DNA from 2 places in the Streptomyces sp. NPDC005925 genome. Region 1 is predicted to be linked to the other one. Evidence: predicted binding sites of a transcription regulator. Region 1 holds the regulator's gene; the other holds the start of a gene.
The links. The regulator HrcA, encoded in region 1, represses chaperone genes, less so after heat shock. The targets are predictions, from matches to a motif close to TTNGCACTCNGNNNNNCNGAGTGCNAA.
Positions count from the first base shown of each region.

Region 2: a site for HrcA is predicted at 2,057-2,083, ahead of groES (co-chaperone GroES). Genes of this name have one in related genera too.

Region 1 covers NZ_JBEXVL010000002.1:110,321-114,733, forward strand. Annotated here, with positions in the region: gene ABZ354_RS03235 (DUF3097 domain-containing protein) at 1-702, opposite strand, end outside; gene ABZ354_RS03240 (MBL fold metallo-hydrolase) at 737-1,462, opposite strand; gene hrcA (heat-inducible transcriptional repressor HrcA) at 1,636-2,652, shown strand; gene dnaJ (molecular chaperone DnaJ) at 2,653-3,789, shown strand; gene ABZ354_RS03255 (nitronate monooxygenase) at 3,922-4,413, shown strand, end outside.
Region 2 covers NZ_JBEXVL010000010.1:104,914-109,326, forward strand. Annotated here, with positions in the region: gene groL (chaperonin GroEL) at 1-1,484, opposite strand, end outside; gene groES (co-chaperone GroES) at 1,602-1,910, opposite strand; gene ABZ354_RS15015 (polysaccharide deacetylase family protein) at 2,139-3,020, opposite strand; gene ABZ354_RS15020 (methyltransferase domain-containing protein) at 3,111-4,283, shown strand; gene ABZ354_RS15025 (sigma-70 family RNA polymerase sigma factor) at 4,341-4,413, opposite strand, start outside.

The DNA of each region.
Region 1 (4,413 bases):
CTGGCCGTGCGGGACGCGGGGCCAGGCCGTGATGCCGAGCGCCGACGGCTTCACCGCCTCCCAGACGTCGATGTACGGGTGGCCCACGACCAGGGCGTCTTCGCCGGTCACGGCCTGGGCGATGCGCCACTCCTTCGAGCCCGGGACCAGGTGGTCCACCAGGACACCGAGGCGTGCGCCGGGCCCGGGGGCGAAGTCGGCGACGATCGACGGCAGGTCGTCCACGCCCTCCAGGTACTCCACGACCACGCCCTCGAGGCGCAGGTCGTCGCCCCACACCTTCTCGACCAGTTCGGCGTCGTGCCGCCCCTCGACGTAGATCCGCCCGGCGCGGGCCACGCGCGCGCGTGCGCCGGGCACGGCCACCGAGCCGGACGCCGTGCGGGTGGGCCGTACGGGTCCGCCGGCCGGTTTCACCAGGGTCACCACCCGGCCCTCCAACAGGAAACCGCGCGGCTGCAGCGGGAACACCCGGTGGGCGCCGAACCGGTCCTCCAGGGTCACCGTGCCCGCCTCGCAGCGGATCACCGCGCCGCAGAAGCCGGTGCCGGGCTCCTCGACGACCAGTCCGGGATCGGCAGGGACCTCCTGGACGGGCCTCGATTTCTTCCAGGGCGGGGTCAGATCGGGGGAGTACACGCGAGGACGAGGGCCCACGGGGCCTTCGTCGGACGGGCGGTGGCGGGGGACGGGAGGGCGCATTCGCACGACGATAGGAGAAGCCGCCCCCGCCCGGTCACGACACGCCGAATCGCGCCGCCAGCTCGTCGCGCTGGGCCCGGACGAACGCCGCGCCCACGACCGCTCCGTGGCCGGGCACGTACAGCGCGTCCTCGCCGCCCAGGCCGAGCAGCCGGTCCAGGGCGGCGGGCCACCGGGCCGGTACGGCGTCCGGACCGGCCTGAGGTTCGCCGGACTCCTCGACGAGGTCGCCGCAGAACACCACCTCGCGGTCGCCCGGCACCAGTACGGCGAGGTCGTGGGCGGTGTGGCCCGGCCCCACGTTCGCCAGCAGGACCTGCCGGCCGTCGCCCAGACCGAGGGTCCACTCGCCGCTGACCAGGTGGCGCGGCGGCAGGAGCGCCCCGGCGGCCTCTTCCGCGGCCGCCCTGTCCAGCCCGTTGCGCACCGCGTCCGCGCGCAGCTCCTCCCGGCCGCGCGGCGCGAAGAGGCCGTCCATGCCGACGGCGCCGTACACCTCCGCCCCCGCGAACGCCGGGGTGCCGAAGACGTGGTCGAAGTGCGGGTGGGTCAGCGCGACATGCGTCACAGGGTGGCCGGTGAGCCGTTCCGCCTGCTCCCGCAGCCGGACGCCCTCGGCGAGGCTCGCACCGGTGTCGATCAGCAGCGCGGCGCCCGATCCGACGACGAGCCCGGCCGTGCAGTCCCAGCCCGGCAGCCGGCACCGGCCCACTCCGCCGGCCACGTGCTCCCATCCCAGCTCTTCCCAAGTCACCGTCATACGGCGACGCTAGCCCTGACGTCGTCCCCCGGCGCGGCGGGATCTTCCGGCACGGAGTGCGACCGCCCTTGCCCCCGGTGCACCCCCCGGCCGTACACTTGGCCGGGGAAGTCTGGCACTCGCACATGCCGAGTGCCAGGGACGACGGCGGACGACATCTGGAGGTGTGCGCGGTGCTCAGTGAACGCAGGCTCCAGGTGCTGCGCGCCATCGTCCAGGACTACGTCGGCACCGAGGAGCCCGTCGGCTCCAAGGCGCTCACCGAGCGGCACAACCTCGGCGTCTCCCCGGCCACCGTGCGCAACGACATGGCGGCCCTGGAGGACGAGGGCTTCATCGCGCAGCCGCACACCAGCGCGGGGCGCATCCCCACGGACAAGGGCTACCGGCTCTTCGTGGACAAGCTCGCGGGCGTCAAGCCCATGTCGCCGCCCGAGCGGCGCGCCATCCAGAACTTCCTGGAGGGCGCCGTCGACCTGGACGACGTCGTGGCCCGTACGGTGCGGCTGCTCGCGCAGCTCACCCGGCAGGTCGCCGTCGTGCAGTACCCGTCGCTGACCCGTTCGACCGTGCGGCACGTGGAGCTGCTGTCCCTCGCCCCGGCGCGGGTCATGCTCGTGCTGATCACGGACACCGGGCGGGTCGAGCAGCGGGTCGTGGACTGCCCGGCGCCGTTCGGCGAGATGGCGCTCGCGGATCTGCGGGCGCGGCTCAACAGCCGGGTCGCGGGCCGTCGGTTCACGGACGTGCCGACGCTGGTGGAGGACCTGCCGGAGGCCTTCGAGGCCGAGGAACGCGGCACGGTCGCATCGGTGCTGTCCACCCTCCTCGAGACGCTGGTCGAGGAGAACGAGGAGCGGCTGATGATCGGCGGCACCGCCAATCTGACCCGCTTCGGGCACGACTTCCCCCTCATGATCCGGCCGGTGCTGGAGGCGCTGGAGGAGCAGGTGGTGCTCCTGAAGCTGCTCGGCGAGGCCCAGGATCCGGGCGTGACCGTGCGAATCGGTCACGAGAACGCCCATGAAGGACTCAACTCCACGTCCGTCGTGTCGGTCGGCTACGGTTCGGGCGGCGAGGCGGTTGCCAAGCTCGGCGTGGTCGGACCGACCCGCATGGACTACCCGGGAACGATGGGAGCGGTACGCGCAGTGGCACGGTACGTCGGACAGATCCTGGCGGAGTCGTAAGTGGCCACGGACTACTACGCCGTTCTCGGCGTGCGTCGCGACGCGTCGCAGGAAGAGATCAAGAAGGCCTTCCGGCGGCTCGCTCGCGAGCTGCACCCGGACGTCAATCCGGACCCGAAGACCCAAGAGCGGTTCAAGGAGATCAACGCCGCGTACGAGGTGTTGTCGGACCCGCAGAAGAAACAGGTCTACGACCTCGGCGGTGATCCGCTCTCGCAGGCCGGGGGCGGTGGCGCGGGCGGCTTCGGGGCCGGCGGCTTCGGGAACTTCTCCGACATCATGGACGCGTTCTTCGGCACGGCGTCGCAGCGCGGGCCGCGCTCGCGCACCCGCCGCGGCCAGGACGCGATGATCCGCATCGAGATCGAGCTCGACGAGGCCGCGTTCGGCACGACCAAGGACATCCAGGTCGACACGGCCGTCGTGTGCACCACGTGCAGCGGCGAGGGCGCCGCCCCGGGCACCACGGCGCAGACCTGCGACATGTGCCGGGGCCGCGGCGAGGTCTCCCAGGTCACCCGGTCCTTCCTGGGGCAGGTCATGACGTCACGGCCCTGCCCGCAGTGCCAGGGCTTCGGCACGGTCGTCCCGACGCCCTGCCCGGAGTGCGCGGGCGACGGCCGGGTCCGCTCCCGCCGCACCCTGACCGTGAAGATCCCCGCCGGTGTCGACAACGGCACGCGCATCCAGCTCGCCGGTGAAGGTGAGGTCGGGCCCGGCGGCGGTCCCGCCGGTGACCTGTACGTGGAGATCCACGAACTGCCCCACTCGCAGTTCCAGCGGCGCGGTGACGACCTGCACTGCACGGTCACCCTCCCGATGACGGCGGCGGCTCTCGGTACGAAGGTGCCGCTGGAGACCCTCGACGGGCTGGAGGAGGTCGACATCCGTCCGGGCACCCAGTCCGGGCAGTCGATCCCGCTGCACAGCCGGGGCATCACGCATCTGCGCGGCGGCGGCCGGGGCGACCTGATCGTCCACGTCGAGGTGCAGACGCCGACCAAGCTCGACGTGGAGCAGGAGCGCGTACTGCGCGAGCTGTCCAAGCTGCGCGGCGAGGAGCGGCCCCAGGGGCAGTTCCAGCCGGGCCAGCAGGGACTGTTCTCGCGGCTGAAGGACGCGTTCAACGGCCGCTGAGGCACCGGCCGGCAACGCCCCCGTGGGGGCCCGGCGGGGCGGTGGCGCGAGGGCCGGAAGGCCCGGCTCCGCCGTCCCGGGGTGTGCATGGGCCGATTCGGACTTGTTCGGAGGACGTGACACCATGCCGTCATGTCCTCCGCACTGACCGATCTTCTCCCTCACCCGATCGTGCAGGCGCCCATGGCGGGCGGCGTCTCCGTGCCGCGGCTCGCCGCCGCCGTGTCCGAGGCGGGCGGGCTCGGGTTCCTCGCCGCCGGGTACAAGACCCCCGACGGCATGTACCAGGAGATCAAGCAACTGCGGGGACTGACGGACCGGCCCTTCGGCGTCAACGTGTTCATGCCGCAGCCCGAGACGCCCGACCGGGCCGCGGTCGACCTCTACGCCCGCCGGCTCATCGCCGAGGCCGACTGGTACGAGACCGAGCTGGGCGACCCGGACAGCGGACGCGACGACGGCTTCGACGCCAAGCTCACGGTGCTGCTGGAGAACCCGGTGCCGGTGGTCTCCTTCCACTTCGGCTGTCCCGCGCGGGACGTCGTGGACGCCCTGCGCCGCGTCGGCACCCGCACGCTGGTGACCGCCACCACCCCCGACGAGGCCCGTGCCGTCGAGGCCGCC
Region 2 (4,413 bases), on a different contig from region 1:
TCGATGACGCCGGCCTTGATCAGGTCGCCGTACTCGCCGGTCGCGGCGTTGAAGCCCTGGCCCTTGTCGAGCTCGGCGACCTTGGAGGTGATGACGTAGCCCTCCAGGCCGGCGTTCTCGGCGATCCAGCGCAGCGGCTCGACGGCGGCCTTGCGGACGACGGCGACACCGGTGGCCTCGTCGCCGGTCTTGCCGAGGCCGCCGTCCAGGACCTTCACGGCGTGGACGAGCGCGGAGCCACCACCGGAGACGATGCCCTCCTCGACCGCGGCGCGGGTCGCGGAGATGGCGTCCTCCAGACGGTGCTTGCGCTCCTTCAGCTCCACCTCGGTGGCGGCACCGACCTTGATCACGCACACGCCGCCGGCCAGCTTCGCGAGGCGCTCCTGGAGCTTCTCGCGGTCCCAGTCGGAGTCGGTGTTCTCGATCTCGGCCTTGATCTGGGCGACGCGGCCCTGCAGGTCGTCGGTCTTGCCGGAACCGTCGACGATCGTGGTGTCGTCCTTGGTCACGGTGACGCGGCGGGCGGAGCCGAGGACCTCGAGACCGACCTGGTCGATCTTGAGGCCGACCTCCTCGGAGATGACCGTGGCGCCGGTGAGGACGGCCATGTCCTGCAGCATCGCCTTGCGGCGGTCGCCGAAGCCGGGGGCCTTCACGGCGACGGCGTTGAAGGTGCCGCGGATCTTGTTCACGACCAGGGTCGACAGGGCCTCGCCCTCGACGTCCTCGGCGATGATCAGCAGCGGCTTGGAGGCGTTGGCCTGGATGACCTTCTCCAGCAGCGGCAGCATGTCCGCGATGGAGGCGATCTTGCCCTGGTGGATCAGGATGTACGGGTCGTCGAGGACGGCCTCCATACGCTCCTGGTCCGTCACGAAGTACGGCGACAGGTAGCCCTTGTCGAAGGCCATGCCCTCGGTGAAGTCCAGCTCGAGACCGAAGGTGTTGGACTCCTCGACGGTGATGACACCGTCCTTGCCGACCTTGTCCATGGCCTCGGCGATGAGCTCGCCGACCTGCTGGTCCTGGGCGGACAGCGCGGCCACGGCGGCGATGTCGGACTTCTCGTCGATGGGACGCGCGGTCGCGAGGAGGTCCTCGCACACGGCGGCGACGGCCGCGTCGATGCCCTTCTTCAGCAGCGCCGGGGAGGCGCCGGCGGCGACGTTCTTCAGGCCCTCGCGGACGAGCGCCTGGGCCAGCACGGTCGCGGTGGTCGTACCGTCACCCGCGATGTCGTTGGTCTTGGTCGCCACCTCCTTGACGAGCTGGGCGCCGAGGTTCTCGTACGGGTCGTCGAGCTCGACCTCGCGCGCGATGGTGACGCCGTCGTTGGTGATGGTCGGGGCGCCGAACTTCTTGTCGATGACGACGTTGCGGCCCTTGGGGCCGATCGTCACCTTCACCGTGTCGGCGAGCTTGTTGACGCCGCGCTCGAGGGCGCGACGGGCGTCCTCGTCGAACTTCAGGATCTTCGCCATGGGAGCGTGAGCCCTCTCGGAAATCTGGGTGAAAGTACTGCGCCCCGGGCGCCCGGCTTCTTAGGTCGCGGGGGCCAGGGGCGCAGTTCGAGCAAAGGTGCTGTGCGTCGAGGTGACTTACTTCTCGACGATCGCGAGCACGTCGCGGGCCGAGAGGACGAGGTACTCCTCGCCGTTGTACTTCACCTCGGTGCCGCCGTACTTGCTGTAGAGCACGACGTCGCCGACGGAGACGTCGAGCGGAAGACGGTTGCCTTCCTCGAAGCGGCCCGGGCCCACAGCCAGGACGACGCCCTCCTGGGGCTTCTCCTTGGCGGTGTCCGGGATGACCAGGCCAGAGGCCGTGGTCTGCTCGGCGTCGAGCGGCTGGACCACAATGCGGTCCTCGAGCGGCTTGATGGCAACCTTGGTGCTGGCGGTCGTCACGATCCGACCTCCCCCTTCGGAGATCTCACGGGGTTAACTGTCTGAGGTGGCGACCAGGTGGATCCGTCGTCGCGGGTGCCGGACCTGCCCGTCGCGTTGTTGGCACTCTCCTGTGGGGAGTGCCAGAGCCGAGACTATGACCGCGATTAGCACTCGGTCAAGCGGAGTGCCAATTGCGCGCGGCGCGGCGGAAGATTCCGCTCCTCGGCGGCCCCTCTTCAGGGGGCTTCAGCGGGTGGTTCCGGGCGGGGCGAGGTAGTCCTCGAGCCGGCCCACTCTCAGTCCCCGCTTCCCGATTTCCCCGAGGAGACGGACCGTGCGGGCCCGCAGGGTGAGGGCGGGGGCGTCCGCGGAGGGGAGCGAGACGATGTCGCCGGGGGCGAGACGCCGGGTGCCGCCGGTGAAGGTGAGCCCGCCGTCACCGCCCAGCATCGCCCGCCACAGGACGAACGCGTGGATGCCGCAGCCGGCCGCCACCCGGCGGGTCGTCGTGTCGTAGCGGCCGTACGGCGGGCGGAAGAGGTGGGGGCGGACGCCGAAGCGGGACCTGAGCTTGTGCTGCTGGCCGCAGATCTCCGCGCGCTGTCCGGCGTACGGCAGGCCGGGCAGGGCCGGGTGGTCGAGGGTGTGGTTCTGGATGCTCGCGCCGACCGCGCGCAGCCGGGCGAAGTGCGCGTAGCCCGGCCCGACGACGCTGTCCGTGAGGAACATGGTCACCGGCAGGCGGCGCTCGCGGACGAGGTCGATGAAGGCCGGGTCGCGTTCGGCGCCGTCGTCGTACGTCAGGAAGACCACCGGGTCGCGGGTGGGGACGCGGTCGAGCACCGGGGGGAGGGGGCGGGGCACGGCGGGGCGGGCGGGGGCGGGCGGGTGGTCCGAGGTGCGGTCGGAGCCGCGGCCCGGGGACTTCGTACCCGGGGCGTCCGGGCCGGCCGGGGCGTGCGGGGTGGGGGCGCAGGCCGTGAGCAGCAGGGCGGCCAGGGCGGCGGCGACGGTGCGTGGGCCGGTGCCGCTTCGGATGCGTGTGTCCCGTGTGTCCCGGGAGGCTGCGACGTCACGGAAGGCCGCGAGAAACGCCCGGCTCTTATCGTTTTGTCGTCCTGCCCGCATGGGGTGGGATCCTCCCAGGCGGCCGGCCGGAACCCGGCACGACACCGCCGACGCGGGCACGCCGTCCACCGACTGGCCCACAATGACCCGGTGAACGACCTCGCTCCCCTGCTGAGTCCCGAAGGCCGCGCCCTCCTGGAAGAGGTCCGCGGCACCGCCCCCGCCGAGGAACTCGCCGTCGCCACCCGGCTGCGCCGCGACCATCCGGCCGAGCTGGTGTCGGCGGCGCTCGGCCAGGCCCGGCTGCGGCAGCGGGCGGTGGCGAAGTTCGGGGCGGGGGACGCCGGGCGGATGTTCTTCACGCCGAACGGGGTGGAGCAGTCGACGCGGGCGAGCGTCGCGGCCCACCGGGCGCGCAGGTTCGCGGAGGTGGGGGTCGCCTCGGTCGCCGATCTGTGCTGCGGCATCGGCGGGGACGCGATCGCGATGGCGCGGGCCGGGATCCGCGTCCTCGCCGTGGACCGCGACCCGCTGACGGCGGCCGTGGCGCGGGCGAACGCCGAGGCGCTGGGGCTCGCGGAGCTGATCGAGGTGCGGGAGGCGGACGTCACGGACGTGGACACCGCCGGTTTCGACGCCGTCTTCGTCGACCCGGCGCGGCGCGGCGGCCGGGGCCGCGTCTTCGACCCCGAGGCGTACTCCCCGCCCCTGTCCTGGGCCGTACGGGCGGCCGGCACGGCACGGCACGCGGCCCTCAAGGTCGCCCCCGGCATCCCGCACGAGGCGGTGCCCGCGGCGGCCGAGGCCGAGTGGATCTCCGACGGCGGGGACGTGAAGGAGGCGGTGCTGTGGTTCGGCACCGAGCCGGGCGCCGTACGGGCCACCCTGCTGCCGGGGCCGCGCACCCTGCTCTCCCGCGGGCTGCCCGACCCCGCCGTCCGCCCCGTCGGCCGGTACCTCTACGAGCCCGACGGCGCCGTCGTCCGCTCCCACCTGGTCGCCGAGGTCGCCGAACAGCTCGACGGCGGCCTGCTCGACGCCACCATCGCGTACGTCACGTCGGACACGCTGCGGCCGAACCCGTACGCCACCGCCTACGAGATCACCGATCACCTGCCCTTCAACGTCAAGAAGCTGAAGGCGCTGCTGCGGGAGCGGCAGGTCGGGGTGCTGACCGTGAAGAAGCGCGGCTCGGCCGTCGAACCGGAGGAGCTGCGCCGCAAGGTCAAGCCGCAGGGCCCGCACGCGGCGACGGTGTTCCTGACCCGGGTGGCGGGCGCCCCGGCCATGCTCGTCGGGCGTCCGGCCGGCGCCCCCGGCTGAGCGGCACGGCCGGGCACCCGCGAAGTGCCCACTACGCCGCCCGCCGGCCCCCAGAGGTCAGGCCGACTCCGTCGCCGCCCGGCGCAGCAGCAGGTCCCGCTCGCGCGCGTTGCGGGTGAGGGAGGCGGCG